3 regions of the Rhizobium sp. P44RR-XXIV genome follow, and region 2 is predicted to be linked to each of the others. Evidence: riboswitches for the same ligand, from Rfam matches in the RefSeq annotation. Region 2 holds a riboswitch; each other region holds the start of a gene.
What was found. A riboswitch is a leader RNA that binds a small molecule or an ion and turns the genes downstream of it on or off. The one in region 2 is predicted to bind thiamine pyrophosphate.
Positions count from the first base shown of each region.

Region 1: linked by a shared signal. The riboswitch ahead of thiC (phosphomethylpyrimidine synthase ThiC) and the one ahead of thiM (hydroxyethylthiazole kinase) in region 2 are both predicted to bind thiamine pyrophosphate.
Region 3: linked by a shared signal. The riboswitch ahead of thiB (thiamine ABC transporter substrate binding subunit) and the one ahead of thiM (hydroxyethylthiazole kinase) in region 2 are both predicted to bind thiamine pyrophosphate.

Region 1 is NZ_MPVZ02000029.1:135,840-145,487, forward strand. Features, by position in the region: gene BSK43_RS26715 (LysR substrate-binding domain-containing protein) at 1-661, opposite strand, end outside; gene BSK43_RS26720 (DUF1989 domain-containing protein) at 795-1,655, shown strand; gene BSK43_RS26725 (hypothetical protein) at 1,775-2,128, opposite strand; gene BSK43_RS26730 (thiamine phosphate synthase) at 2,289-2,900, opposite strand; gene BSK43_RS26735 (thiazole synthase) at 2,897-3,670, opposite strand; gene thiS (sulfur carrier protein ThiS) at 3,674-3,871, opposite strand; partial or broken gene thiO (glycine oxidase ThiO) at 3,862-4,841, opposite strand; gene thiC (phosphomethylpyrimidine synthase ThiC) at 4,843-6,669, opposite strand; TPP riboswitch at 6,762-6,893, opposite strand; gene BSK43_RS26755 (hypothetical protein) at 7,047-7,790, opposite strand; gene BSK43_RS26760 (hypothetical protein) at 7,765-8,145, shown strand; gene BSK43_RS26765 (porin) at 8,402-9,496, shown strand; gene BSK43_RS26770 (TetR family transcriptional regulator) at 9,643-9,648, opposite strand, start outside.
Region 2 is NZ_MPVZ02000029.1:637,534-647,181, reverse strand. Features, by position in the region: gene BSK43_RS29055 (sigma-54 dependent transcriptional regulator) at 1-1,344, shown strand, start outside; gene BSK43_RS29050 (hypothetical protein) at 1,354-2,970, opposite strand; gene yghU (glutathione-dependent disulfide-bond oxidoreductase) at 3,191-4,066, opposite strand; gene BSK43_RS29040 (DUF1127 domain-containing protein) at 4,564-4,710, opposite strand; TPP riboswitch at 4,945-5,041, shown strand; partial or broken gene thiM (hydroxyethylthiazole kinase) at 5,088-5,890, shown strand; gene thiE (thiamine phosphate synthase) at 5,887-6,522, shown strand; partial or broken gene thiD (bifunctional hydroxymethylpyrimidine kinase/phosphomethylpyrimidine kinase) at 6,519-7,234, shown strand; gene BSK43_RS29020 (3-oxoacyl-ACP reductase) at 7,336-8,100, shown strand; gene BSK43_RS29015 (undecaprenyl-diphosphate phosphatase) at 8,154-9,026, opposite strand; gene BSK43_RS29010 (NUDIX domain-containing protein) at 9,281-9,648, opposite strand, start outside.
Region 3 is NZ_MPVZ02000023.1:8,974-18,621, forward strand. Features, by position in the region: gene BSK43_RS02860 (ABC-F family ATP-binding cassette domain-containing protein) at 1-915, opposite strand, end outside; gene BSK43_RS02865 (thiamine diphosphokinase) at 918-1,571, opposite strand; gene BSK43_RS02870 (MarR family winged helix-turn-helix transcriptional regulator) at 1,645-2,172, opposite strand; gene BSK43_RS02875 (MDR family MFS transporter) at 2,339-3,874, shown strand; TPP riboswitch at 3,945-4,061, shown strand; gene thiB (thiamine ABC transporter substrate binding subunit) at 4,111-5,139, shown strand; gene thiP (thiamine/thiamine pyrophosphate ABC transporter permease ThiP) at 5,150-6,787, shown strand; gene BSK43_RS02890 (ATP-binding cassette domain-containing protein) at 6,780-7,508, shown strand; gene BSK43_RS02895 (M48 family metalloprotease) at 7,910-9,310, shown strand; gene BSK43_RS02900 (RNA polymerase factor sigma-32) at 9,354-9,648, opposite strand, start outside.

The DNA.
Region 1 (9,648 bases), 500 kb from region 2:
TCAAGCTGAAGTCGGCGAAGATCGGCCCCGATTTCGGATGCTGGTGAATGCCGGCGAGTGCGAACCAGCGGCCCCAGGCGGCGGTGGTCTCATCGTGCAGAAGATCGGCGTCGACCAGATCGGCGGGGGAGGTGATCGGGCCGTGGCGTCGGGCGAATTCCGCCGAGCAGGTGGGTCGCGTCTCGCCGCTCAAAAGAGCGACGGCATTTGTGCCGGGCTGTGTCCCATGCCGAATCAGCAGATCGACGCTCGCGGTTTCCGGCGTTCTTGCATCGAGCGCATAGACGATGTTGATGCGGATATCTGGATGCTCTCGCCTGAATGCCGGCAATTGCGGGATTAGCCAGCGGGTGGCGACGGAAGCGATGCATGCGACACTCACCGGCCGCTCAGGGCTCTCGAGCTTCAATTGCCGGGCGGCGATCTCGATATGCCCGAGCCCATTGGCCACCGCCGTCCCGAATTCGCGTCCGGCCGCCGTCAGCGTTACGCCGCGGGCATGGCGGACGAATAGCGAAACACCGAGCCAGTTTTCCATGGCCCGCACATGCTGGCTGATACCGGTAGCCGTCATATTGAGTTCCGCGGCAGCCTTGACGAAGCTCTGATGGCGGAAGGCTGCCTCAAAGGCGCGAAGGGAGGCGAGGGGAAACTGGCGCATAGGCCAAGGCTAAGTAATACTTGGCCATAGAGCAAGAACAATGAGCGTTGTGCAATAGGCCAATCTCGTTAGAGTGCGGCCCCATTGGCACAATGAAATCGGCAAGCGAACTGACAAAGGACTAGGGATCGTGATGCATAGGACCATGGATATTCCCGTTCCCCCCGATGCCGAGGAGCGGCGCGGCAAGCCGCCGGTGGTCGTCTATCCCAATGAAACGCTGCCTCCGGCGGATCTGGATGTGCTCCATTCCGCAAGGCAAAGCTTGACCAAGGTCAGCGAGATCATCGTGCCGCCGCGAGAAGCGGGCAGTTTCCGTGTGCCGAAGGGGCATTTCTTTCGCATCGTCAGCGTGGAAGGATCGCAGGTCGGCGACCTCAATCTGTGGAATGCCGATGATCTTTCGGAACGCTTTTTCAGCGGCAAGACGCGTGCCCTTCATGCCACGCATGTCGGCCTCGGCGATCGGCTGTGGAGCACTCTGCCATATCTGCGGCCGATGGCGACGATCACCCACGACACGCTCGGCTGGTATGGCTGGGATGCTGATGGAGCCGGTGTCCACGATGTCATTGGCACACGCTGCGATCCCTATACCAACCGGCTGCTGAAGGGCGACGACTACCATCATTGCTGCCATTCGAACCTGTCGCGGGCGCTTGCGTCCGAAATGAACATTCCCGTCCAGGAAGCGGAAATGCATGTTCATGACGTGCTGAACGTCTTCATGTGCACCGGGTTCACGCGTGACACGCATCAGTATTTCATGAAGGCAAGCCCGGTGCGGCCAGGCGATTTCATCGAGTTTTTCGCGGAGATCGATCTTCTGGGCGCGCTGTCGGCTTGCCCAGGCGGCGATTGCGGCAGCGGCCATTCGAGCGACGCGGCGCCCTGCTATCCGCTGCGGGTGGAAATCTTGCGGCCTGATCCGGAAAGTCTTGCGGGTAGGGCCTTTCCGGAGCGCAGCCTGTATCCGAGAACGCATGGGCTTTAAGTTTGGCAGCGCTTCGCATCTGTAAGGCCACATAAATAAATCGCCGGCGGTCTGGCGCCGGCGATTTGAAATGACTGTCCAATCAAGCATCGGCTCGTCGCCGACACTCGGTTGATTGCTTAATTGCAGACGCGGACGCGTTCGTAGTGCCAGCCGTCGTCATACTGGTTTTCAACCTGACGGTTCTCCCACCAGCATCTGGGCGGCGGCGGAGGTGCTTCATACACCGGACCGCGGTTGGCAAGGGCGCCACCGACGATCAGGCCGCCGATGAGGCCTGCGGCGACGCCGCCGGCGATTGCGCCACCATTGCCATGGTGACGATGGCCACGCCAGTCGTCATGGCCGCGCCAGTCGCCACGATAGGGCGGCCGGCCGTCGTAATACTGCGCCTGCGCGCTGCTGACGGGCGCCAATGCGCCACCTACGACCGTAGCGGCCAGCAAAACCGTTAGAACTGTTTTCTTTATCATGACTACCTCCAAAGCAGTCTTCATGCTCAGCGAATGCGCGAGTCATTTATTCAACGTTCTAAGCATGATTATGTTCACCTGAATATTTTATGAATGTATCGTTCATCGCAGCCGAATCCCGGAAAACCAGCCGTCTGGCGATGATTTTCAGCCGTATCGATCAGCTGGAAAGCCATGGACGCGTTGCCTTGATCCATTCCTGCGTGCGTGATTCGGGGTCGGAATTGCGGGTGATATCGGTCACGACGGCGGCAATATCGGCGCCATTTTCGAACACGCCGGCAATACGCGCAATCGTGAGGCCGCCGATCGCGACAAGCGGGATGTTGCCTATTTCGGCCTTCCATTGGCCGATTCGCTCAAGACCTTGCGGCGCCCAGGCCATGGCTTTGAGGATGGTGGGGTAGATCGGCCCGAGCGCGATATAATCGGGACTTGCCGTAAGAGCTGTCGCCAGCTCGGTCTCGTCATGTGTCGAAAGCCCCAGCTTCAAACCGGCCTTGCGGATGGCGCCGAGATCGGTCGTCGCCAGATCCTCCTGTCCCAGGTGAATGAAGTCACAGCCTTCTTCGATCGCAAGCTGCCAATAATCATTGACGATCAGCTGGCACCCATGTGCTGCACAAATCGCCTTTGCAGCTTGAATGTCCGTGCGTATCTCGGCGAGAGGGCGATCCTTGATACGCAGCTGCACCAGTTTTACGCCGAGCGGCACCAGCCTTTCGATCCATGCGGCGCTATCGACGATCAGGTAGAAGGGGTCGATTTTCACGCGAAAACCGCCTTTCCGATGACCGGTGTCGATGGCACCGCCATGTCGCGCGGCTCCAGCATGCCCGCGCCGAATGCTTGCCTACCGGCATCGATTGCCTTTGCGAAGGCTTCGGCCATCGCAGCGGGATCAGCCGCACCGGCAACGGCGGTGTTCAATAGCACTGCATCGAAACCCAGCTCCATGACCGTGGTCGCATGCGAGGGTCGGCCGATACCGGCATCCACGATCAGCGGCACCTCGGGAAAATGCGCGCGCATCGAGCGAAGGGCCGAGAGATTGAGTGGCCCGGCCGCTGTGCCGATCGGCGCACACCAGGGCATCAGCACCTTGCAACCGGCTTCGACCAGGCGTTCGGCGACCACAAGATCGTCCGTCGTATAGGGAAAGACCTCGAAGCCGTCTCCGCTGAGAATGCGTGCCGCTTCCACCAGCGCGAAGACATCCGGCTGCAGCGTGTCGTGATTGCCGATCACCTCGAGCTTGATCCAGTTGGTTCGGAACACTTCGCGAGCCATCTTCGCCGTCAGCACCGCTTCCGAAACACCATGGCAACCGGCCGTGTTGGGAAGAACGCGAACGCCGAGATCGCGGATCATCTCGAAGAAAGCACCGCCACCGCGTCCGCCGGACGTTTCACGGCGCAGCGAGACGGTGACGATCTCCGTTCCCGACCGCCTAACCGCTTCGGCAAGGATGGCCGGTGAGGGGTAGCGAGCCGTACCAAGAAGTAGCCGCGATCCGACTTGGCTTCCATAAAGATCAAGCATGGCTCAGCCTCCCTGCATCGGTGTCAGGATCTCGATCCTGTCATTGTCATCAAGCGAATGGTCGTCGCGATCTTCGCGGTGGACGAGCTCGCCGTTGACGGCGGTGGCCAGCCAGTCGCCCTCATAGTCGAGTGCGACGAGAAGCTGGGTGAGCGTGGTAACGGCGATCGTCTGGGCTTCGCCGTTGATGATCAGGCGCATAGGGAGCTCCCTTGTTTCGTCTGCTCGGAAAGGATGAGATCGGCAGCTTCCACCGCCATTGCCGGCGCCAGCAGGAAGCCGTGGCGGTAGAAACCGTTGAGGATGGTGACGTTGCCTTCCCGGGTCACTTTCGGGAGATTATCGGGGAAGGCTGGGCGGATGCCGGCGCCGGTTTCGACGACAGTGGCGTCGGCAAAGGCCGGGTGTAGCGCGTAGGCCGCATTCAGCAGTTCCATCAGCGAACGCGCCGTGATCGGCCCGTCGAATTCGGTTTCGATCATCGTGGCACCGACCATGAAAAGGCCGTTGCGCGCGGCACGATATAGACGGGAAAGCGTGGATGCAGCAGGCGGATGGGCCGGGCGAGCGTTATTTCTTCGGCGCTTAGATAGAGCATTTCACCGCGCACCCCGCGCAGATCATGGGTTTGCCCGATACGAGCAGCCCCTGTGCAATCGGCGATCTCGGAGAAGCCGCTTTCGTCGATATCACCGCTGGCAAAGGCGACACCCTTCGCCAAAAGTCCCCCTTTCAGTCTGGTCAACGCCCGGCGCGGATCCAGATGGGCCTCCTCGGGAAAGAACAACCCATGCCTGAAGCGGCCCGCAAGAGCGGGCTCCAGGGCAGCGATTTCGCTTTCTTCGACCCGGCGATAGCCGCTCGTGCGGCCGGCGAATCGTTTCAGCTCCACCTGATCGCGTGTCGGCGCGACAACGAGAGTTCCGTTGCGCACGACTTCTCCCGGCAGCATCGTATCCCACCGGTCGGCGGCATCGATTCCGAGCGAGAGTACCGCCGCATCGGCGCTTTCCCGTTCGCACCATGGCGCCAGCATGCCGCCGGCGAGCCAGGAGGCGGCATTGCCGAACTCCGGACGCGGGTCGAAGACCGTGACTTCGGCGCCGCGGACATTCAGTTCATGTGCGAGAGTGAGGCCGGCAACGCCGGCCCCTTTGATCAGGACGCGCATCTCACTCGGCCGGATGAGCAAGGTTTTCGATGGGCATATAGAGATCCCCGCCCTCGCGATATTTTGCCGCCATCGCGTCCAAGCCCTCCTTCTGGGCCTCGGCGCGAATGTCGTGCGAAATCCGCATCGAGCAGAATTTCGGACCGCACATCGAGCAGAAATGCGCGACCTTGTGCGCTTCCTTCGGCAAGGTCTCGTCATGGAAGCTGCGGGCCGTATCGGGATCGAGCGAGAGGTTGAACTGATCTTCCCAGCGGAATTCGAATCGCGCCCGCGACAGGGCATCGTCACGCACCTGCGCGGCCGGATGTCCCTTGGCAAGATCGGCGGCATGGGCGGCGATCTTGTAGGTGATAACGCCGGTCTTGACGTCATTGCGATCGGGCAGGCCGAGATGTTCCTTCGGCGTGACATAGCAGAGCATCGCCGTGCCGAACCAGCCGATCATCGCAGCGCCTATGCCGGAGGTGATATGATCGTAACCCGGCGCGATATCGGTCGTCAGCGGCCCGAGCGTGTAGAAGGGGGCTTCGCCGCAAACCTTCAGCTGCTTGTCCATGTTTTCCTTGATCTTGTGCATCGGCACATGGCCGGGGCCTTCGATCATCACCTGGCAATCCTTGGCCCAGGCGATCTTGGTCAATTCGCCGAGGGTTTCCAGCTCGGCGAATTGCGCGGCGTCGTTGGCATCAGCGATCGAGCCGGGACGAAGGCCGTCGCCAAGCGAGAAGGAGACGTCGTAGGCGCGGCAGATGTCGCAGATCTCCTCGAAATGCTCGTAAAGGAAGCTCTCGCGGTGGTGATGGAGACACCACTTGGCCATGATCGAGCCGCCGCGCGAGACGATGCCGGTGACACGATTGACCGTTAGCGGGATGTAATGCAGCCGCACGCCGGCATGGATGGTGAAGTAGTCGACGCCCTGTTCGGCCTGTTCGATCAACGTGTCGCGATAGACCTCCCAGGTGAGGTCTTCGGCAATACCGCTGACCTTTTCCAGCGCCTGATAGAGCGGCACGGTGCCGATCGGCAGCGGCGAATTGCGGATGATCCATTCGCGGATGTTGTGGATGTTGCGGCCGGTTGAGAGGTCCATGACGGTATCGGCGCCCCAGCGGGCGGCCCAGACCATCTTCTCGACCTCTTCCGCCATCGACGACGTGACGGCGGAATTGCCGATATTGGCGTTGATCTTCACCAGAAAGTTCCGGCCGATGATCATCGGTTCGGCCTCGGGGTGGTTGATGTTGGCAGGGATGATCGCCCGACCGGCAGCGACTTCCTGGCGGACGAATTCCGGCGTCACATGGTCTGGAATATGGGCGCCGAAGCTCTCACCGTCGCGAATCAGGGCTTCGGCCTTTGCCTTGCGGCCGAGATTTTCGCGAATAGCGATGAATTCCATCTCTGGCGTGATGATGCCGGCCCGTGCATAGGCCAGCTGCGTGACGGCCTTACCACCCGTGGCACGCAATGGCTGGCGCTTGGCGGGAAATTCCGGCGTCAGCCGATCGGCGCTGACGAAGCCATTGTCTTCGGGGCGGATGTGGCGACCCTCATAGGCTTCGACATCGCCGCGGGCGAGCACCCAGTCGCGCCGCAGCTGCGCGAGGCCTTGCTCGATAAGGATATCTGCGCCTTCGATCGTATAGGGGCCGGAGGAATCATAGACAACGACAGGCGGCTCGCCCGCGGTCGGATGGACGCTGATCTCGCGCATCGGCACGCGGATATCGGGGTGGATCTCCCCCGGAATGTAGATTTTCCGCGATGCCGGCAGCGGCCCGGTGGTAACGGTGGGGGTGAGGTTTTTTGCGGCAATGGTCATGGTTTGAGGCTCCAAGTGGTTGTTGGAGACCCAGTCAATCAGCCGGAATGATGAAAAGACGCCGGCATGGATTCCACGCGTGAATCCGAAGCCATCGAGCGCTTGCACCGTCCCTACGCCAGTATGAACTGGATCAGGTTCAACGGGTCACTGCGCCACAATCGACAGAGTCGTATTGTCCAGCAGTATCTCAGCCCCTTGCCGGGACCCCCCTGGTGAATATCGAAAGGCTATGCTCTCTCTTCGGCTGCTGTCAACCCCGCAGCCATTGTTGCCCTCGCGACCTCTTTCGCCACTCACAACTCAAGAGTGCGCACGGCGACTTTTCAGCTACACGGCAGGCACAAAGCCGAGAGTGGTTGTAGTCTCGCGCCGGATCAGTAGCGGGGTGCGGTATTGCCGACGAAGCGATGAGGGCCGGTATGGTTCAGCTTGCTGGCCGTATCGAGCCAGATCTTGCCGCCCAAGGCGCGCCAGCGGCGGCAGAAGGCGAAATCCTCGCTGAGATATAGGCCGGTTTCTTCCTCGATCATGCATTCGAACAGCGCATATTGCGTACCCGGCGAGGCCTTCGTGCTCGGATAGGCATGGATGGCATTGTAGCGCAACCCTGGATAGGATTCGCTCATCTGCTCCAGGACCGCGCGTTTGATGAGAAGCATGCCGGTGCCGGCATAGACGGCGCTAACAAAATCACCATCACGCTCTGCGTTCTGGCCAACCAAGGGCGTGCCGACATAGTGAAGAGCGGCTGCAGCAAGCGACGAGCCATCCTGCGAATTGATGCGGGCGGCGGTCTCCCAATCGTAATCCTTGATCGGATACATGGCGGCAACGACGTCCTTGTCGGCATCCAGCAGGCGCATGACCTGATCGGGCTCGAAACTGATGTCCGCATCGACGAAGAGCAGATGAGTCGCCGCAGTATCGTTGAGGAAGGATGACACCAGCGTATTGCGGCTGCGGGTGATCAGCGCGTCATTGCCGAGCAGGGCGAGTGTCAGCTGAATGCCTGCCTGAGCGCCTCGCTGCATGAGCGAGAAGATGGATTGCATATAATCCTTGGTGACGAGACCGCCGAAACAGGGAGTCGCAATGAAGATCAGCCGATTCTCGGTCATTCGCAGTTGGTTCCTTTCCGGAAGTGCGATTCGCCAGAATCTAGGGAGATTCACTATTTCTGTGTGTACCGAATTGTTGAATTTTGTTTCTGAAAGTTTGCTGGATGTTGCTGGAGAGAGATTGTCGGCCGGCGTCGGCTCCAATGCCAATGGCTGTCAGTGGCCCATGGAATTTGAAGGCGCAGACCCGGTTTTGACGGCAAGGCCATCAGCCGGAGCCGCTATCTCGCTCCTTAAAGGCATGAATCGACGCGTTTCTGCCGTCAGCGGACGAAACTCCTGTGCCCTACTGAGCGCAGTTGCATTTAGGCAACAGAGATCAAGACTAACGCTTGAAGCGGTTTCACATAATTGACAAACATACGGGCTGTTTGTAAGTCAAATACAGGACATAAGTTGTCTTACGGTCGGGTAATCGGCCGGATCGGTAGAGGCATTTCAAGGCCTTGCTGTGGGGTCGATTATGAAGGTTCGGGGGGACTCAAGCCAACATTAGGTGCGTATTTTGCCGGGCTACCCGCTCGTGTTGAGGCCGAACCGATCTCTGAGTTGGTATTCCAGCTCAGTACTCGCTGCAGACAAGAAATGCATATTACAACCAGGAGTTTATAATGAACATCAAGAGCCTTCTTCTCGGCTCCGCTGCTGCGCTCGCTGCAGCTTCCGGTGCCCATGCAGCTGACGCTATCGTTGCTGCTGAGCCGGAGCCGTTGGAATACGTTCGCATCTGCGACGCATATGGTGCTGGCTACTTCTTCATCCCGGGTACCGAGACCTGCCTCAAAATCGGCGGACGTGTCCGTTCTGAAGGCGAATGGTACGACGCTTACAACCCGAACAGCAAGGTTGGCACGCTGTGGCACACCCGTGCTGAGCTGAGCCTCGACACCGCAACCGACACCGAATACGGCCCGCTGAAGACCAACACGGTTTTCCGTTGGGACTGGAACGATGGCGGCGCGACCTCCACGAAGCTGCTGTTTGCTAACATCAGCCTCGGCGGCTTCACCGTTGGTAAGCTTGACTCGCAGTACAACCTGTATGTCGGCTACGCTGGCGACGTCATCAACGACGACGTGATCTATGACGGCCCGTACGAACTCAACCAGTTGACCTACAACTACGACGCCGGCAACGGCTTCACGGCTATGGTCTCGCTCGAAGACTCGAACTCCAGCGGTTCGGACAAGTCTTCCTACGGCGCGAGCTGGTGGACGGACGACAAGACCAACCATTACGCTCCTGACGTTGTCGCCGGTCTCGGCTTCAAGTCTGGCGCATGGGGCGTCAAGGTCGTTGGCGGTTACGACTCGATCGTTGAAGAAGGCGCTGTCAAGGTTCGTGTAGACGCTGACTTCGGCGTATTCTCGGCCTTTTTGATGGGCGGTTACAACACCGACGGCAGCAAGCTCAACAAGTACGCCGGCACCAACCTCGATCGTTCGGCTTGCCCGGTTAACGATGCTTCGAAGTGCGGCTGGGGCGACTGGGCCGTCTGGGGCGGCGGTAGCGTTCCGATCAACGACAAGCTGAAGTGGAACCTGCAGCTCGCTTACACCGACTCCAAGATCTTCGCCGCTACGACGAACCTCACCTGGAACCCGGTTAAGAACCTGACGCTCCGTCCGGAAGTTTCCTACACCAACTTCGATTCTGTGAACCAGGATCAGTGGGCTGGTATCATGCGCTTCGAGCGCAGCTTCTAATCAAGAATTACCCGGCCTCGTGCCGGGTAAGAGAAGCCTGATGTTCCAATCCGTCAGGCTTCTTTCAGTGATCGGTTGACCTCCGATCAAAGAGAAAGGATCCGGCTTTCCCTCCGGATCCTTTTTATTTTGAGCCGCTTTTTATCTTAAGC
Region 2 (9,648 bases):
GATGATGACAAGGACCTGTTGAAGGCAACGAAACAGACGCTTGAGCTCGCCGGTTTTGCCGTCTCGGCCTTCGCGGCCGCAAGTGACGCGCTCGCCGCCCTCACCCCCGGCTTCGCAGGGATCGTCGTTTCGGATATCCGCATGCCACAGATGGACGGGCAGCAGCTCTTCGCTCACATCAAGGAACGCGACGCCGACCTGCCTGTTATCCTGGTGACCGGCCACGGCGATATTCCGATGGCGGTACAGGCGATCCAGGACGGCGCCTATGATTTCATCGCCAAGCCCTTCGCCACCGACCGGCTGGTGCAGAGCGTGCGGCGCGCCGCCGAGAAGCGCCGGCTTGTTCTCGAAAACCGCTCGCTTCGCCTCGCCGCCGAGCAAGCACAGGGCGATCTTCCGCTCATCGGCCAGACCCCGGCGATGGAGCGCTTGCGTCACACGTTGCGGCAGATCGCTGATACGGATGTCGATGTGCTGGTGACAGGCGAGACGGGCAGCGGCAAGGAAGTCGTTGCCAGCCTGCTGCATCGCTGGAGCCGGCGTGCGAAAGGCAATTTCGTGGCGCTCAACTGTGGCGCCCTGCCCGAAACCGTCATTGAAAGCGAACTTTTCGGTCATGAGCCCGGCGCATTCACCGGCGCGCAGAAGAAGCGTATCGGGCGCATCGAATATGCAAGTTCAGGCACGCTGTTTCTCGATGAGATCGAGAGCATGCCGCCTGCAATTCAGGTGCAGTTGCTGCGCGTTCTGGAGATGCGGGAGGTGACGCCGCTCGGAACCAACGAGGTGCGGCCGATCGATCTGCGGGTCGTGGCAGCGGCAAAGGTCGATCTTGGCGATCCCGGCCAGCGCGGCGACTTCCGCGAGGATCTCTATTATCGGCTCAACGTCGTCACACTCTCCATTCCGCCGCTCCGCGACCGGCGCGACGATATTCCCTTGCTATTCGGCTATTTCGCCGAACGCGCCGCCAGCCGCTTCAAACGCGAAGCGCCTGCTGTCTCCACTACGGTACGCCGCCATCTGCAGCAGCATGACTGGCCTGGAAACGTTCGCGAACTGGCCCATTTTGCGGAGCGCTTCGTGCTGGGCCTTGAAAGCACGACGGCAAAACCTGGAGACGTGCCTGCCGCCGATGCGGCGCTGCCGCTGCCCGCCCGGATCGAACGCTATGAGGCGGAGCTCATCCGCGAGACCCTGTCGCAAAACAACGGCGATGTTCGCCGCACCATCGAAGCACTCGGAATCCCAAGGAAAACCTTCTACGACAAGCTGCAGCGCCACGGCATCGTGAGAGGCGAATTTGCCGGCTTCGACGGGGACGACAGGCGAAATTCCTAAAGCAACGCCTTAAGCGCTTGCGAGCAGAGCCTGTCCGTGGCCGGATTGTGCCGATACCCGAGCAGCCATGTCCGCCGTGCGATCGAGAACCGTCATGGCTTGGGCTATGAGATCCGACAGCGCCGCAACGCCTTCGCAAGCTGCAACGATCAGAGGCGCGCTCAGGCAGATTCTAAGGGCGCTTGCCGGAACATCACCGAAATCGGCGCAACGAACAGGCTGTCCGATACGGACAGCGGCAAGCTCGGCTTCATCGATTGCAAGCTGCTTGTAAACGCTGGCAGTCTCAGTCACCGTCAAAACGCCGGCGCCATGGGTGTTACGCAGATAAAACGAGATGATCGAGGGAATCTCATCCCAGCGGCGGATCGACGATGCGCCCCATAAATCGCTTCGATCAAGCGGCCTTGTATCCAGGAGATCGAAAGCTGCATCGCTCTCAAGCCGTGCGGTGACCGCTTCCGCGAAGGCCGTGAGAACCGCAATCACCTTTTCCTCGGGGATGGCGGAGAAGCGTTCGAGTTCGAACAAAGCAGCCTTCCAGCGCAACAGCAGCCCAAAATTGGCACGATGGGTCAGGGCCTCACGTGCCGCCCAGCCTTCCGGCCATTCTGCCTTGCCGCAGTAATCGGCAAGTGCTGCGGGCACGGCTCGGTGCCTGAAGCGTTCCGATATTGGTGGTGGGCACAGGAGGGCGCCGCTGAAAATCGGCCCGGCCAGAAATTTCGAACCCGTCAGTGCCACCATGAAATCATGAGCGAGATAGGCGCGGATCGTTGCCGCCGAAAGACGGAACTGGCAGGCGTCGATCACGATGTCGAGCATGGCGCCGAAGCGCGCCTTCAGACGCAGAGCCGTTTCCAGACTTGGAGCCAACAGGCTCGTCTTGGACACATCAGTCACGACGAGCAGGCATCTGAGGCCGGCTGCGCGGGCAAGCTCGATCAGACCCCGCAACTCTTCCTCGACTTCGAGATCGGTGCGCAGCGAGCCGTCCTTGTTGCGCACGGCGACGGTGGCGTTGCGCGTAGCGTCGCCCTCTCTCAGCTCTTCGCCCTTCGCGACGGCTTGGTCGCTGCTGACGCGCGCCATGAAATGCCGCCCGGACGCGGCCATCATCACACCGCTGCCGGTCTCATTGCCCATCAAAGTGATCGTCATCAAAGGCTGATCGTCTTCGCGCGCCAAGAGAGCTGCGGCAAAGAGGTGGATGTCCGTGCCCGACGTCGCCAATATGGCATCGACGCGTGGCTGGTCAGACGAGTGATTAAGGCCGAGCAGACGCAGGAGATCATGACGAACCTGTCCGATCTCACGCTCGTAGATTTCGGCAGACGAACCGCTTTCCATCTCGTGCTGCAACTCGGAATAATAGGCGCTTACGGCGGAAAACGCCGCCGCGGAAATGGTCGAAGCTGTCGACGAGCCGAAGGCCAGATCGCGCGGGCGGGGTGACGGACCATGGCCATACATGTTGAGGCCTGTGGTTTCGTCGCAATCCAGTCTCTCGTCGCCACCCGAGATCAGGCATCTCAGAAGAGTCGCCGCCTCCGTCTCCAACAGTTGCACCGGCGCGCCTGCAGCCACATTCCTGTCCCGGGCACGGTGGTCAACGATCTGCGGCATGGAGAAGTATTCCTCTGGCATCGTGGTTCGGAACGCCTTGCATGAATGTTCCGCGTTCTATTCGGCCAGCAGAAAGCTGCCAGCAACCGCACATTAGGCCAATCAAGATGGAGCGAGGCTGACTTGGCGACCGCAGGCCTTGCCGTTCAACGACAGATGCAACAAAAAACTCGCGGCTTTGGGCCGCGAGTTCATCAGGATCGGGAGCGAAATCCGAATGTCAGCCGGCGGGCACGATCTTGTCCTGCGTCTTCGTATCGAAATCGCTGGCATCGTGACGCTCACGCAATTGCTCAGACGGGTCGCCCGACATACGGTTGACCATGCGACCGCGCTTGACGGTCGGTCGTGCGTAGATCTGCTCGGCCCAGCGCTGGACGTTCTTATAGTCCTGCACCTGCAGGAATTCGGCCGCGCCATATTGCCAGCCCTTGGCGAGACCGCCGTACCAGGGCCAGATTGCGATATCGGCGATCGTGTATTCGCTGCCAGCTATATATTCGCTCTCAGCCAGACGACGGTCGAGCACGTCGAGTTCGCGCTTCACTTCCATGGCAAAACGATCGATCGCATATTCTATCTTCGTCGGTGCATAGGCGAAGAAATGGCCGAAGCCACCGCCGAGATAGGGCGCGCTGCCCATCTGCCAGAACAGCCAGGACAGGCATTCGGCGCGGGCCGGCTGCTCGGTCGGCAGGAAAGCGCCGAACTTTTCGGCGAGATAGGTCAGGATCGATCCCGATTCGAACACGCGGATCGGCTTGGGGCCGCTGCGATCCAGCAAGGCCGGGATCTTGGAGTTGGGATTGACGTCGACAAAGCCGCTGCCGAACTGGTCGCCATCGCCGATCTTGATCAGCCAGGCGTCATACTCCGCGCCGCTATGGCCAAGCGCCAGCAGTTCTTCAAGCATGATGGTGACCTTCACACCATTTGGCGTGCCCAGCGAATAAAGCTGCAGGGGATGGCGTCCCACAGGCAGTTCCTTTTCATGGGTAGGCCCGGCGATCGGCCGGTTGATATTGGCGAACTGGCCGCCATTCGCCTTGTTCCAGGTCCAGACTTTAGGGGGCGTGTATTCGGCAGAACCGGTCATGGGCATCCTCTCATTTTCAGTGAATCAGATTGGGCGTGATCATCGATGTAGCGCGCTACGTCAGTCGCACATAGTAGCGGCAATTCATTTTTGCGAGAGGAGCGCGAGCCGCTTTTGGGATGGTGCCGGATAAAACGAAAAAAGCCTGCCGCGGGAGGAGGTGCGGCAGGCTTTCGGCAATAATGAACAGCGCGCGGGAGGAGGAGTGGCGCTGTTCGCGCAGACGACCCTTGGGAGGAGGAGTAGGGCGTCTGCAGAGCGAAGGGATGCGGGAGGAGGTGCATCGCTTCGATGAGTAGAAGATACCAGTCTTTTGCTCAGTTCATAGGCATTTCTTTGCAGGGCAGTTATGCGCTATGCGAAAAGCTTAAGGCTGGGGTCGTGCATTTTTTCGGCAGACGGCCCAGCGCGCGGCTGCCTTGCGGACAAAACAAAAGCGCCTGCTCGGGAGGAAGCAGGCGCCAGGAAATACGGCTCTAAATTCAGTCGTCGGACTATTAGCCGGCAATGGCTGCGCGGGCGACATTGCGGATTTCGCCGCGATCGATACCGAGGTCATGCAGTTCGCGAGTGGACATGCGACCCAGTTCGGCAACCGTCTGACGGTACTTACGCCAGTTATTGAAAGAGCGTGCTACGTTCATGATGATCCCCTTTCCTTGGGTATTCGAAGCTGAGCTGCCGTGCTTGGCGCTTCGTTCGCTTCGATGACAAAAATATAGTGCAAACCCCTGCCCTTTTGCAGCGCCAAGGTGGCACTGCACCCATGCAACTGATGCATGGATTGCCGGAGGGTTTGGGTGTGCGATCGAGGCGCCGCCTGCCCTGGTTTGCGATTTGCTGATGACAGGGCCGCCTTTGTCTGCGAAAACAAGCGGATTGAGAGACAGGGGCGTCCGCTGTTCAGCGGGCTGAGAAGCACCCTTTGAACCTGAACCAGATCATGCTGGCGGAGGGAGTCGCTCGGGGCTTTGCAGTTTCCTATGCCGCCCCTCGCGTCTCGCCCGCCTGAAAGGGCGATATGCAAGACCATACCAATCCCGCCACTCTGCTCGGCGCCATGCGGGCGAACCCGCCGCTGGTGCAATGCATCACCAATTTCGTGGCAATGAACATCGCCGCCAATGTGATGCTCGCGGCCGGCGCGTCGCCTGCCATGGTTCACGCAGAGGAAGAGGCGGCCGAATTTGCCGCAATTTCCGGTGCGCTGACCATCAACATCGGTACCTTGTCGGCGGGATGGCTCGCCGGCATGCTTTCAGCCGCGCAATCGGCGGGAAAGGTCGGCAAGCATGGGTCCTCGATCCGGTTGCGCACTACGCAACCTCGTTCCGGCGCAAGGCGGTTGCGCAATTACTGGAGCTGCAGCCGACGATCATCCGTGGCAATGCCTCGGAAATCATCGCGCTTGCCGGTGGCGCCAGCCGCGGCCAAGGCGTCGATAGCCGCGATCCCGTTGAACTGGCCGAGGATGCGGCAAGACAACTCGCTCAAACGCACGGCTGCGTGGTTGCCGTAACCGGCGTCACCGATTTCGTCACTGACGGACAGAAGGCGCGGCGCGTAGAAGGCGGATCGCCACTCATGCCGCAGGTCACCGCACTCGGCTGCTCGCTGACCTGCCTTGTCGGGGCTTTCGCGGCGGCCACGCCCGACAATCCTTTCGACGCAACGGTGGCGGCGCTTGCCGTCTTTGCGGTTGCCGGAGAGCAGGCAGGAGCGGCGGCCGATGGCCCCGGCTCCTTTTCCTGGCGCTTCCTCGATGCGCTGACCGCCCTCGATGTGGAAACGCTTTCTGCCAAAGCCAGGATTTTGACGGCATGAAGAACTTCGATCTCTCACTCTATCTGGTTCTCGACCCCGTACTCTGCGCCGATATCGGCATGGTCGAAACTGCGCGTGCCGCAGTCGCTGGCGGCGCTACCATCGTGCAATTGCGCGACAAGCATGCTTCGACCGCAGTCATGATCGAGACCGGCCTTGCCCTCAAGCAAGCGCTGGCCGGCAGCAATGCTCTTCTTATCATCAATGATGATGTCGAGGCCGCCATCGCCATTGGTGCCGATGGCCTGCATATCGGCCAGGAAGATCTGGATGCCAGCGAGGCCCGCCGCCGGGTCGGGCCGGAGATGATTCTCGGCCTCTCGGTGGAGACGGAAGCTCTCGCCTCGGCCATCGATGCTGATGTCGTCGACTATGTCGGTGTCGGCCCAGTCTTTGCGACACCGACCAAACCCGACCACAAGCACCCGATCGGCTTTGACGGCCTTGCCCGCATCATCCAGCTTTGCCCGGTTCCGACGGTCGCCATCGGCGGGCTGAAAGCTGAGCACGCTGCCGATGCCCTCGCGGCCGGTGCAGACGGACTGGCCGTCGTCTCGGCGATCTGCGGCAAATCCGACCCAGAGGCCGCGACAGCCCTAATCGCCGAAGCTATCAAGGAGGCGCGCAAATGATCCGCAACGTTCTGTCCATCGCCGGCTCCGACCCCTCCGGCGGAGCGGGTATTCAGGCCGATCTGAAGGCCTTCTCGGCGCGCGGCGTCTACGGCATGGCCGTTCTCACAGCATTGACGGCCCAGAACACGCAGGGCGTTACCGGCGTCCATCCCGTACCGCCGCAATTCGTTGCTGATCAGATCGCCGCGATCTTCGCCGACATACGCGTCGATGCCGTTAAGATCGGCATGATCGCCAATGCGGCGATCGCCGAAGCTGTCGCCGATAGTCTGGCGCGGCATCGCGACGTTCCCATCGTCCTCGACCCGGTGATGATCGCCAAGGGCGGTGCGGCCCTTCTTGCTGCGGACGCCGTCGATGTGCTCACCCGACGTCTGTTGCCGCTGGCAACGGTGGTGACGCCGAACCTGCCGGAAGCGGCGGCCTTGCTGCATGAAGCCGAGGCAAAGAGCCGCGAAGACATGGCGCGTCAGGCGCTTGCCCTGGCCAAGCTCGGCCCGCCGCCGTTCTGGTGAAAGGCGGCCACCTTGAAGGTCGTGAGAGCCCCGACGTGCTGACAAGCGCCGGCGCCCTCACCTGGTTCGAGGCCGATCGGTTGCCGACAAAAAACACCCATGGAACTGGCTGCACGCTTTCCAGCGCCATTGCAGCCGAAATCGCCAAGGGCTTGCCGCTGCCGCAAACCGTCGCTTCTGCCAAAGACTATCTCGCAAACGCAGTGGCCGCCGCCGACCAGCTTTCAGTCGGCAGCGGCCACGGGCCCGTGCAGCATTTCCACGCGCTATGGGCAAACAATGAAGGAGTTGAAAAATGAGCCTGCCAATCAAGGACCAAGTCGTCATCGTCTCCGGCGCCGGGCGCGGTCTCGGCGCCGCCATCGCTGCGGCCTTTGCCCGCGAAGGCGCGAAAGTCGCGATCAACTACCGTGCAAGCCGCGAGCAAGCGGAAGCACTGGTGGCAGAGCTTGGCGATCGCGCGAGTGCATTCCAGGCCGATATGCGCAGCCTTACCGAAACGGAGCGGCTTGTTGCCGACGTAACAGCCCATCTCGGAGCACCGACGACAGTCGTTCACAATGCACTGGCTGATTTCAGCTTCAACGGCGACGCGCGTTCGAAGCTGGACGCCTTGAGCTGGGCTGAGATGGCAAAGCAGCTTGAGACGGCCCTGCAGGGCGCGCTCAACCTCATTCAGGCGGCGCGGCCGGGCATGGCAGCAGCGGGATTTGGCCGCATCGTCACGATCGGCACCAACCTTTTCCAGAATCCGGTCGTACCCTATCACGACTATACGGCGGCCAAGGCAGCGCTCCTGTCATTGACCCGTACGGCTGCCGCGGAACTCGGGCCGCTTGGAATTACCGTCAACATGGTTTCCGGCGGCCTGCTCCGGACCACAGATGCCAGCAGCGCCACACCTGAGGCCGTCTTCGACATCATCGCAGCCAATACGCCACTGCGTCGTGTCACCACGCCGGAAGAAGCTGCCGACGCAATTCTCTTCTTCGCAAGCCCTTGGGCACGCGCCGTGACCGGACAGAATCTGATCGTCGATGGCGGATTGGTGTTCGGCTGATCGCAATAGGAGGCGACGACCCATGGTCGCCGCCTCCATCTCTGGATGGACGATCAGGCCCAGCCCATGGTCAGCACGCCGAAGAGGATGACGACACCCAGTACGACGCGGTAGATCACGAAAGGCCAGGTGGAGAAGCGCTCCAGGAAGCGCATCAGGCCCCAGATGGTCACGAAGGACGATATGCTGCCGACAATGAGGCCGACGAGCAGGACAGACCATGCCTCCATCGGAATATGGGCCTTGTAGAGCTCGAACAGCTCCTTCAAGCCGGCAAGCGCGATAGCCGGAAGCCCGAGCAGGAACGAAAACCGCGCAGCCTCATCACGTTGCAGGCCAAGGAAAAGCGCGCCGGTCAAAGTCGAGCCCGAGCGCGATACGCCCGGTATAAGCGCGCCGACCTGGGTGATGCCGACAAACAGGGCATCGACCAGGGTCATCTCTTCGATGTTCTTCCTGTGGCGGCTGTAGAGTTCGGCAACAGCCAGAAGAATGCCCATCACAAGGCAGGCAATGCCGATAACCCACAGGCTGCGAAACGACGTGCCGCAGGCATTCAGCGAAGACGACAGCAGCAGGCCTGCGATCACGATCGGGATCGTGGCGATGATAATGGCAACCGCAAGCCTTATTGCGGGTGAACGCCAATTCCTGCTTCTTACGGCGTCGAGCGACCCGAAGGTGACAAAGCGGACGTCGCTCCAGAAATAAGAGACAATCGCCGCCAGCGCGGCGAGCTGCATAGTCGCCGAAAACGCCGAACCAGGATCCTGCCAGCCGAGCAGGGCCGGCACCAGGCGCATATGGGCGGTGGACGAAATCGGCAGGAGCTCCGTCAATCCCTGCACGACACCCAGAAAAGCAATTTTGGCATAGCCCAGGGCGACAAAGCCCGTGTCTACGCCCTGTGTACAAACATCAGCCACGTTTCGATATCCTCAGTTCTTAAGTGGGGGCTTAGCGCCGGAATGGCGCGATGAACCTTGCTGCGAAACAATTTTTGGCACGTTAGCGGCCGCACATGTCGAATGCGTTACCGATCCCGCACCAAGAATCGAGGCGGAGGATAGGTGGGAAGGCTGAACTCTATCTGAAATTACCGGCTTTATTTTCGAACGGCCGATGGAATCCGAGACTCAGGGGTCTTTGAGCCGGCCTGACGCTATAATTGCTACGGAGCCTAACCAGCCGCTGCTGTCTGACTCGCGAGCAGATTGCGAAGCATTTCGCCAAGCTCAGTCGGCGCCAACCCGGTTTCGCACGCTATCGCGGCAGCAGAAAACCATCTGAGCTCTATATGTTCATCACCGATGAGACTTGGGGCTCCGTGCCATCTATCCACATGATAAACATGGAAAGTGGCGGATGTCTCGGATAGGCCCTTTGAAACAAATCTCCCGAGAAGCTGCCAGTGCTCTGGCGTCACGTCTATTTCTTCAATCAGTTCTCGGCACATGGCGGTTTCAGCGCCTTCGCCATCCTCAATGTGGCCACCCGGAAGGCTCCAGCAATTTTGATGCACCTTGCGCCTGGGACCTCGCCTTGCGA
Region 3 (9,648 bases), on a different contig from region 2:
GACGCGGATCGAAAACGGCGAGACGATCACCCTGTCGCCATAGGTCTTGGTGATCTTGTCTGCCTCGATCACCAGCTTGCCGCTTTCCTGTGCATCGGACGCAGCCGCCTGCACGGTGCCGAGAGCGCCTCTATGGCCGCGATGGCGCGAGCGCATGTCCTGCAATTCGCCAAGGCGGCGCATGTTGCGCTTGCGCCGCGCTGTCACGCCGTAGCGCAACCAATGTTCTTCTCGCTCGATCTGCTTGCCGAGCTTGTGCTGTTCCAGCTCCTCGGCTTCCAGCACCTGGTCGCGCCATGCCTCGAAATGGGCAAAGCCCCGGTCCAGCCGGCGCGAGGTGCCGCGGTCAAGCCAGACCGTGGCGGTCGAAACCTTTTCGAGGAAGCGACGGTCGTGCGAGATCAGCACGAGAGCGCTGCGGCTCTTCTGCAATTCGCCTTCCAGCCATTCGATGGTCGGCAGGTCCAGATGGTTCGTCGGTTCGTCGAGCAGCAGGATATCCGGCTCCGGCGCCAGAACGCGGGCCAGAGCCGCGCGGCGGGCCTCGCCGCCCGAAAGATTGTTCGGATCTTCCTCGCCGGTCAGGCCGAGATGCGAGAGCAGATACGTGACACGATAGGGATCATCGCCCGGCCCGAGACCGGCTTCCGCATAGGCGGCCACGGTCTTGTAACCGGCGAAATCCGGCGCCTGTTCGAGATAGCGCACGGTCGACGACGGATGGCGGAATACCTCGCCCGACTGCGCTTCGACCATGCCGGCGGCGATTTTCAGCAGCGTCGACTTGCCGGAACCATTGCGGCCAACCAGGCAGATCTTGTCACCCGGCTCCACCTGCAGCCCGGCGCCGGCCAGAAGGGGCGCGCCGCCAAAGCTCAGGAAGATATCGTCGAGTTTCAGAATAGGAGGGGCCAAGATCAGACTCCGGTAAGATCATAAGGGCGGGCAAGAACGATCGCCCTGCCGCTGCCGAGCGAAAAGCGCACAGCACCTTCCGCCACATTGGAAATGGTGCGCGACGCGCCGAATGGCAGGTGGAAGTCGCGCAAGGGATAACGGGCATTCTCGATGAAAAGGCCCGTCAGGTCGCTGAAGCCGAGCACCGAAAACAGCGAGCCTTGTGGCAGCGCGATTTCCATCTGCCCGGGAAGAAGCGGAACCGCTTCCTCATCACCGGAGGTCAGCAGCACATCAAGGCCCTGTTCGGCAAGGCGAACGCCGTAGAGCAGATGCTGGATGGCATGATCCGAGCGCTCGCCGCCCATCGCGCCTGCCAGGATCAGCCTGACGGCGCCGCGATCGATCGCCTCAGATACGGCAATCTCGCCATCGGTTGCAGCCTTGGCGGCCGGATAGGGCTGCTTCGGCACGCCGGGAAAAGCCGCAAGAAGATCGGCAGGCGTCGAGTCGAAATCACCCACCCACAGTTCCGGTTCGACACCGAGCGCCAAGGCATGGCGCATGCCGCCATCGGCCGCGATGAAACGGCTGCCGGAAACGGCAGCGCGCAATCGGTCCGTCAGGCGAAGCTCGCCGCCGAGCAGGATGGTGAAGGTGGTGGACTGGCTCATGCGCCAAGCCCATAGCGCAAAGTCATATCCTTAGGGAAGAGCGACGGCCGCAAGAACCGCCCATGCGGGCCGCTCAGTCGGCGGTTTCCGTGAGCCGGGTCTGGATAACGCTTTCATAGCCCGTGACATAACGGTCGAACAACAGCGAGAAACTCGCGATGTCCTCAGGAGACCAATCGGCAAAGATGCTGCCGATGATGGAGTATTTTTGTGCCTGGATTTCCGACAACAACCGCTGCCCGAGCGCGGTGAGCACCACGACGATGCGCCGCGCATCGGCCTGGGATGCCTTTCGCCGCAACACGCCGCGCGCCACCATGTCGGCAACGATGCGGCTCGCCCGCGACGGATCAATGCGCAACACTTCGGCGATCGTGCCGACCGTCACCTCGCCCGTGGCTTCGGCACGTCTCACGACGTCGAGAACGTCAAGATGCGAAAGCTCAAGCCCTGGGGCAACGTTCTGAATGGCGAGCCTGCCGATCATGCGGCGGCCGGTCAGCAGGCGCATGCGCGTCATCGCCTGACCGATCAGCAGGAGATCCTCGTCTTCGGTCAGCGGCGGGGCTTCAACTTCACGTGTATTCGTCGCAGATGTCATCTTTCCACCATATCAGAGGCGGAAAGGAAATAAAACATGCAAACAGCATTCACCTGTCATTGACAATTATATGCTAATAGCACATATGTTTCCCATATGAAACCGGGGCGACCCGCGCATTCGTTCGGCTGCGCAGCGTTTCGGACAAGCTCGGATACCCTGTTCCATGGACATGCAGACAACATTCGCGCCGCTCGTGACGGATCCCAGGCGGCGGCTTATCCTTTTCCTGTTTCTGATGACTGCCATGTTCATGGCAACGCTGGATAACCAGATCGTATCGACGGCACTGCCCACCATCGTCGGCGAGTTCGGGCATCTCGAGCGCTTCGGCTGGATCGGCTCGGCCTATCTTCTCTCGCTTTCGGCCGTCATGCCTGTCTACGGCAAGCTCGGCGACCTCTTCGGCCGCAAATATGTGATGATGACGGCGATTGCGATCTTCACCGTGGGCTCCGCCGTCTGTGGCCTTGCCGTGTCGATGAACACGTTGATCGCCGCCCGTGTGTTGCAGGGCTTCGGCGGCGGCGGCATCATGGTGTCGATCTTCGCCGTCAATGCCGACCTGTTCGAACCGCGCAAACGCGCCCGCTATCAGAGCTATTCAAGCCTCGTACTGATGGCTTCGGGTGCCATCGGCCCCGTTCTCGGCGGCACGATGAGCGATCTGTTCGGCTGGCGCTCGATCTTTCTCGTCAACGTCCCGATCGGCTTCGTCGTGCTGGCTGGTCTCGCCACCATGCTGCCCTATCGCAAGCCGAGCCGCCGGCCAAAGATCGATTATGCCGGCGCGCTGGTCCTTGCGCTGACGACCACAAGCATCGTGCTGGCCGCAGACGGCACCGAACTCTTCGGATCGCTGCTGTCGCCGCAATGTCTCGGCATCATCGCCTTCGGTGTTATCTGCGCGATTACCTGGGTCTTCATCGAACGCCGCGCGCCTGAGCCCATCGTTCCGATGACTCTCTTCCGCAATCCGACATTCGGTCTGCTTCTGATCATCTCGATCACCAGCGGTGCCGTTGCTATCGGCATGGTCAACTATTTCGCACTGTTCCTGCAGACGACAACGGGCCTGTCGCCTTCGATGGCCGGCCTGCTGTTCATCCTCCTGACCGGCGGCCTCGTCTGCGGCTCGCTTTCCGCCGGCCGGTTGATCGCGGCAAGAGGTCGCTACAAGCCCTTCGCGGTTGCTAGCGCCGCCTGCAGCACCATTGCATTCGCTTCGCTGGCCTTCGTCCATGCCGGCACCCCCATCGCCCTCATCGGCGGCCTGATGCTGCTGCACGGCATCGGCATCGGCCTTGCGCAGCAGGTGCCCGTCATCGGGGTACAGAACGCTGCCGGTGCCCGCGACATCGGCGCCGCCACCGGCGCCGTCACGCTGTCGCGCATGGGCGGCGCCTCGATCGCCATCTCCATCTACGGCGCCATCATAGCGGCCAAGCTCGGCAGTGTCGGTGTCTCGATCGCAGGTGTTTCCGACATCGAGGAACTGACGCCGAAGATGATGGCGGCCTTGCCGGAAGCCACGCGCGAGGCCGTCGCCAATGCCTATGCAGGCGCCTTCAGCCCGCTGTTCATGACGGCCGCCGGCATTTGCCTGCTCGGTCTTCTGACATCGCTGACATTGAAAAACGTGCAACTGCCCGGCACGACAAAGAAATTCGAAAGCACTGTCAGCGCCGAAGCTGCCGAATAGGTCGCGCAGCCTGCAATCGACAGGGGAATCATTCCCCTTGTCATCCCTTCGTCACAAGGCTAAATCTGCCGACGCTCTAACGGGGTGCCTTATGTCCTTTCGGACATCTGGCTGAGAGGCTTTCACCAGCCAACCCGCGGAACCTGATCCGGCTAACACCGGCGGAGGGATTAGACGCGTGACGAAATCATAGCGCCCTTTTCCCCTTGAAGACGAAACCAAAAGGAGGCGCTCTGATGCTCGACCGTTCACTATTGTCACTGTTCACCGGCCTGGCCCTTGCCGCCGGCGCAGCATTTCTTTCCACGCAGCCCGCCGCAGCGGCCGACAAGACGCTGACCATCTACACCTATGAAAGCTTCACCGCCGATTGGGGTCCAGGCCCCAAGGTCAAGGCCGCTTTCGAAAAGACATGCGGCTGCACCGTCAATTACGTCAGCGTCACTGATGGCGTGGCGCTGCTCTCCCGCCTGAAGCTCGAAGGCGCCGGCACCAAGGCCGATGTGGTTCTTGGCCTCGACACCAACCTGGTCGACGAAGCCAAGGATACTGGCCTTTTCGACACCAGCGGCGTCGATACATCGGCCCTCAAGGTTCCCGGCGATTTCAAGGATGATGTCTTCGTGCCCTATGATTACGGCCATTTCGCCGTCATCTACGACACCCAGACCGTCAAGAACCCGCCAAAGAGCATGAAGGATCTCGTCGAGGGCGACCCCTCGCAGAAGATCGTCATCGAAGATCCGCGCACCTCGACGCCGGGCCTCGGCCTGCTGCTCTGGGTCAAATCGATCTACGGTGATAAATCAGCCGACGCATGGACCAAGCTCAAGGGCCGTATCCTGACCGTCACGCCCGGCTGGTCGGAAGCCTATGACCTCTTCACCAAGGGCGAAGCGCCGATGGTGCTGTCCTACACGACCTCGCCGGCCTATCACATGATCGAGGACAAGACGGAACGCTATCAGGCGGCCGCCTTCTCCGAGGGGCATTACATCCAGATCGAAGTCGCCGGCCTCGTCAAAGCGTCTCCGAACAAGGACCTCGCCCGCGACTTCCTGAAGTTCATGGTCTCCACAGGCTTCCAGGACATCATCCCCACCAGCAACTGGATGATGCCGGCCGCCGCCACCTCCACGCCGCTGCCGGACGCCTTCGGCAAGCTGGTGGTGCCGACGAAGACCTTCCTGATGAGCCCGGACGTCGTCGAGAAGAACCGCAAGGCCTGGATCGACGAGTGGTTGACCGCCACCAGCACCAACTGATCTCTCACCCATGCTGACCGCATCCGAAAGAAAACGCGCCATTTCCGGCGGGGCATTCAGCCTCGCCGGCATCGCCATTTTCGTCGCGATCGCCGTCGTCATCCTTCTTGCCGCCGGCATCGAGTCCGGCGGCGACACCACGCTTACCGATCCCTATCTGCTGCGGGTGCTTCGCTTCACCCTGCTGCAAGCGGCCTTGTCGACGTTGCTCTCCATTCTCCTTGCCATCCCCGTCGCCCGCGCCCTGGCGCGCCAACCGCGCTTTCCGGGCCGGCTGTGGCTGATCCGGCTGATGGCCGTGCCTATGGGCCTGCCCGTCCTGATCGGTGCACTCGGCCTGCTCGGCATATGGGGACGCCAAGGATTGCTCAATCAGACGCTGTCAGCCCTCGGCCTGTCGCAGCCTGTCAGCATCTACGGCCTTGCCGGCATTCTGCTGGCACATGTCTTCTTCAATATGCCGCTCGCCTGCCGGCTAATGCTGGCCGGGCTGGAGCGCGTTCCGGCGGAATACTGGCTCGTGGGTGGTGGGCTCGGCATGCGGCCGGCATCGATCTTCCGCTTCATCGAATGGCCGGTCCTGCGCGGTCTCATCCCCGGCATCGCCGGCCTGATCTTCATGCTCTGCGCCACCAGCTTCACGCTGGTGCTGATCCTCGGCGGTGGCCCCGCGGCAACGACACTCGAAGTGGCGATCTACCAGGCCCTGCGCTTTGATTTCGATCCCGGCCGCGCCGTGATGCTGTCACTGCTGCAGATCGCCATCACCCTCATTGTTTTAGGTGCGATGACACTATTTCGCGCGCCTGACGATCATGGACTGACGAGCGGCCGCGCCCTGCGGCGCATCGATGGTCAAGCGCCGACGGCTCGCTGGGTCGATGCCGCTCTGCTGTTGGCTGCGGCACTCTTTCTCGGCCTGCCTCTCGCCTCCGTCGTCGTGACGGGCCTGGAGGCAAACCTTCTGAAGCTCGCCGGCCAGCCGATCTTTCTGCAGGCGGCGATAACAAGCCTCCTCATCGCACTCGCCGCCGGTCTTCTGGCCGTCCTGATTTCCTTTGCGGTCATTCGCGCCCGATCAGTGATATCAGCGGAGCGCAGCAAGAACCTCGGCCTGCGCGGCTTGTCGATCGCGTTGAGCGCAAGCTCTTCCCTCATCCTGCTTGTCCCGCCGATCGTGCTGGCAACCGGCTGGTTCCTGGCGCTCAGACCATTCGGCGACCCCAGCCGCTTCGCCGCCGCCCTCATCATCGTCATCAACGCGCTGATGGCGCTACCCTTCGTCATTCGCGTGCTGGAGCCGGCCTATGTCATCCACCGCCGCCGCACCGAACGGCTGGCGGCAAGCCTCGGCCTTCATGGTATCTCCCGCCTTCGCCTGATCGATTGGCCGGGCCTTCGCAAGCCGCTCTTCACCGCGCTCTCCTTCGCCATGGCCCTGTCGCTCGGCGATCTCGGCGCCGTCGCTCTTTTCGGCTCCAGCAGCCTGATGACCCTGCCCTGGCTCGTCTACAGCAAGCTCGGAAGCTACCGCACCAACGATGCCGATGGATACGCCCTGATCCTCGGGGTGGTATGCCTTCTCCTCACCATCGCCGGCACGGCGGGCCAGGGCAGCCGCGACGGCGAAAGCAGGCACAATGACTGACGGCGGCAACATGATCGAACGCAGCATCACCATGACCGGCGTCGAACTGCGCCTCGGCACGCATGATTTCCAGTTCGATTGCGCGTTGCCGCAAGGCAGGATCATCGCCGTCGCCGGTCCCTCCGGCTCGGGCAAGTCGACCTTCCTCAATCTGCTGGCCGGCTTCGAACAGCCCGATCGCGGCCGCGTCCTGCTTGCCGGGCAGGACGTCACCGGCAAGCATCCCGCAGAGCGGCCTGTGTCGCTTGTCTTCCAGGACAACAATCTCTTCGCCCATCTCGACCTCTTCACCAATGTCGGCCTTGGCATCAGCCCTTCCCTGAGGCTCTCGGCACAAGACCGGCAGAGGGTCTCCGAGGCGCTGGCGCGTGTCGGGCTCCCCGGTTTCGAGAAGAGAAAGCCGGGCACGCTGTCCGGCGGAGAACGGCAGCGCGCTGCCTTCGCAAGAGCGCTGGTGCGCGACAAGCCGATCCTGCTGCTGGACGAGCCCTTTGCAGCGCTCGATCCCGGCCTGCGCTCCGGAATGGTCGAATTGCTGAAAACCCTTCACCGGGAAACGGGCAACACGGTCCTCATTGTCTCGCATGATCCGGCGGAAGTCAGACGCCTTGCTGACCATGCCGTCTTCATTGACGGCGGCAAAATCGCACTCTCCGCTCCGATCGAAGCCTTTCTGCAAACGGCCGGCATTCCCGCACTGGCCACATTTTTACAACACTGAGTGCGACGCAGCATCTTGCTGCCCGCTTTGCCTTAATTTCGTCGTGCCGAACGGCTGAAACTCCTGGGAAATGCTTGCTAAAATACAACGCTGCCACATTTAAACGGAGTCTCGCTATGCAACCGGTGCCAAAATCGGCTACAGCAAGGGGTGGAGACCGTCCGGATGAATGCGGATTGATGGGGTGAAAGCAACCTTTATCGGCGCGCGATGATAATCGCCCCGGTAACGATCAACCGGATTTGGCGCCGAGCCGGCATGGCAGCGAAATGAGCGAGACACAGGTACTGAAGCAGAACGAGCGAGCAGAACGAAGGATCAGCGTGACCGTCGCAGCCCGTTTGCGCCGCCTGGCACCGCTCCTTGTCGCCGCGGCGGTACTCAACAGCTGTCAGACCGTGATGGATCAGTCGTATCAGCCGAGCGTCTCGCCCTCGGCCAATCCACAGATCGTCTCCGAGGTGCAGAAGAACGACCCGCGCGCTCAGATGGGCGCTCGCGAGCACCCAAGAATTCTTGCAAGCTACGGCGGCGAATACAAGGACGCCAAGACCGAACGTCTCGTGGCCCGTATCGCCGGCGCGCTCACCAGCGTTTCGGAAAACCCGCAGCAGTCCTATCGCATCACCATTCTCAATTCGCCGTCGATCAACGCCTTCGCGCTGCCGGGCGGCTATCTCTATGTGACGCGCGGCCTGCTGGCGCTTGCCAATGACGCCTCGGAAGTCGCAGCCGTCCTGGCGCACGAGATGGCGCACGTGACAGCCAATCACGGCATCGAGCGGCAGAAACGCGAGGAAGCCGAGGTCATTGCCAGCCGCGTCGTCGCCGAAGTGCTGTCGAGCGATATCGCCGGCAAGCAGGCGCTCGCCCGTGGCAAGCTACGCCTTGCCGCCTTCTCGCGTCAGCAGGAGCTGCAGGCAGACGAGATCGGCATCCGCACCCTCGGCCAGGCCGGCTACGACCCCTATGCGGCAGCCCGCTTCCTGAATGCCATGGAAGACTACAGCCGCTTCATGACGGCCAATTCCGATGTCGACCAGAGCCTGGACTTCCTGTCGAGCCATCCGAGCACCCCGCAGCGCATCGACCTTGCCAAGGCCCATGCGCGCGAATTCGGCGAGGAAGGCAAGGTCGGCGACACCGGCCGCGACTACTACCTGAACGGCATCGACGGCCTGCTCTATGGCGACAGCCCGGAGGAAGGCTATGTGCGCGGTCAGACCTTCCTGCACGGCGGCCTTGGTATACGTTTCGACGTACCCCCGGATTTTCGGATCGACAACAAGGTTGAGGCCGTCATGGCGACTGGCCCTGGCGACATTGCCGTCCGCTTCGACGGTGTGGCAGACACCCAGAACCAGAACCTGACGAACTATATTTCCAGCGGCTGGGTGACAGGCCTTGATCCATCGTCGATCAAATCGATCACCGTCAATGGCATGCCGGCTGCGACTGCGCGCGCTTCCGCCGATCGCTGGGATTTCGATGTCACCGTGATCCGCGACCGCACACAGATCTTCCGCTTCCTGACGGCGGTTCCGAAGGGAAATATTGCCCAGCTCGATCAGACGGCCAATGTGTTGCGGGCAAGCTTCCGCCATATGACGCCGGATGAGGCCGCTTCGCTGAAGCCGCTGCGCGTTCGCGTCGTCATCGTCAAGCCCGGCGACACCATCACCACGCTCGCAGCCCGCATGATGGGCACCGACCGCAAGCTCGACCTGTTCAAGCTGATCAATGCCTTGCCCACCGGGGCAAGCATCGCACCGGGTGACAAGGTCAAGATTATCGCGGAATAGATAGGGGCCGGATCACCTTCTCCCGGTCGGGAGAAGGTCTCTCTCAGGCATAGCTTGCCATACGCGGATCGGCATCGACCAGCGCGCTGCGCAGCTTGTCCATCGCCCGGCTTTCAATCTGACGCACGCGCTCCTTGGAAATGCCGAGATCGGCGCCAAGTTCCTCCAGCGTCGCCCCGTCTTCGACGAGACGGCGCGCGCGGATGATCTTCATTTCGCGTTCGTTGAGATGTTTCAGCGCCGATGCGAGCCAGATGCGGCGGCGTTCGCCATCGATCATGTCCGAAACCTGTTCGTCCGGAAGCGGCTCACTGCTGATGAGGAAATCGATGCGTTCG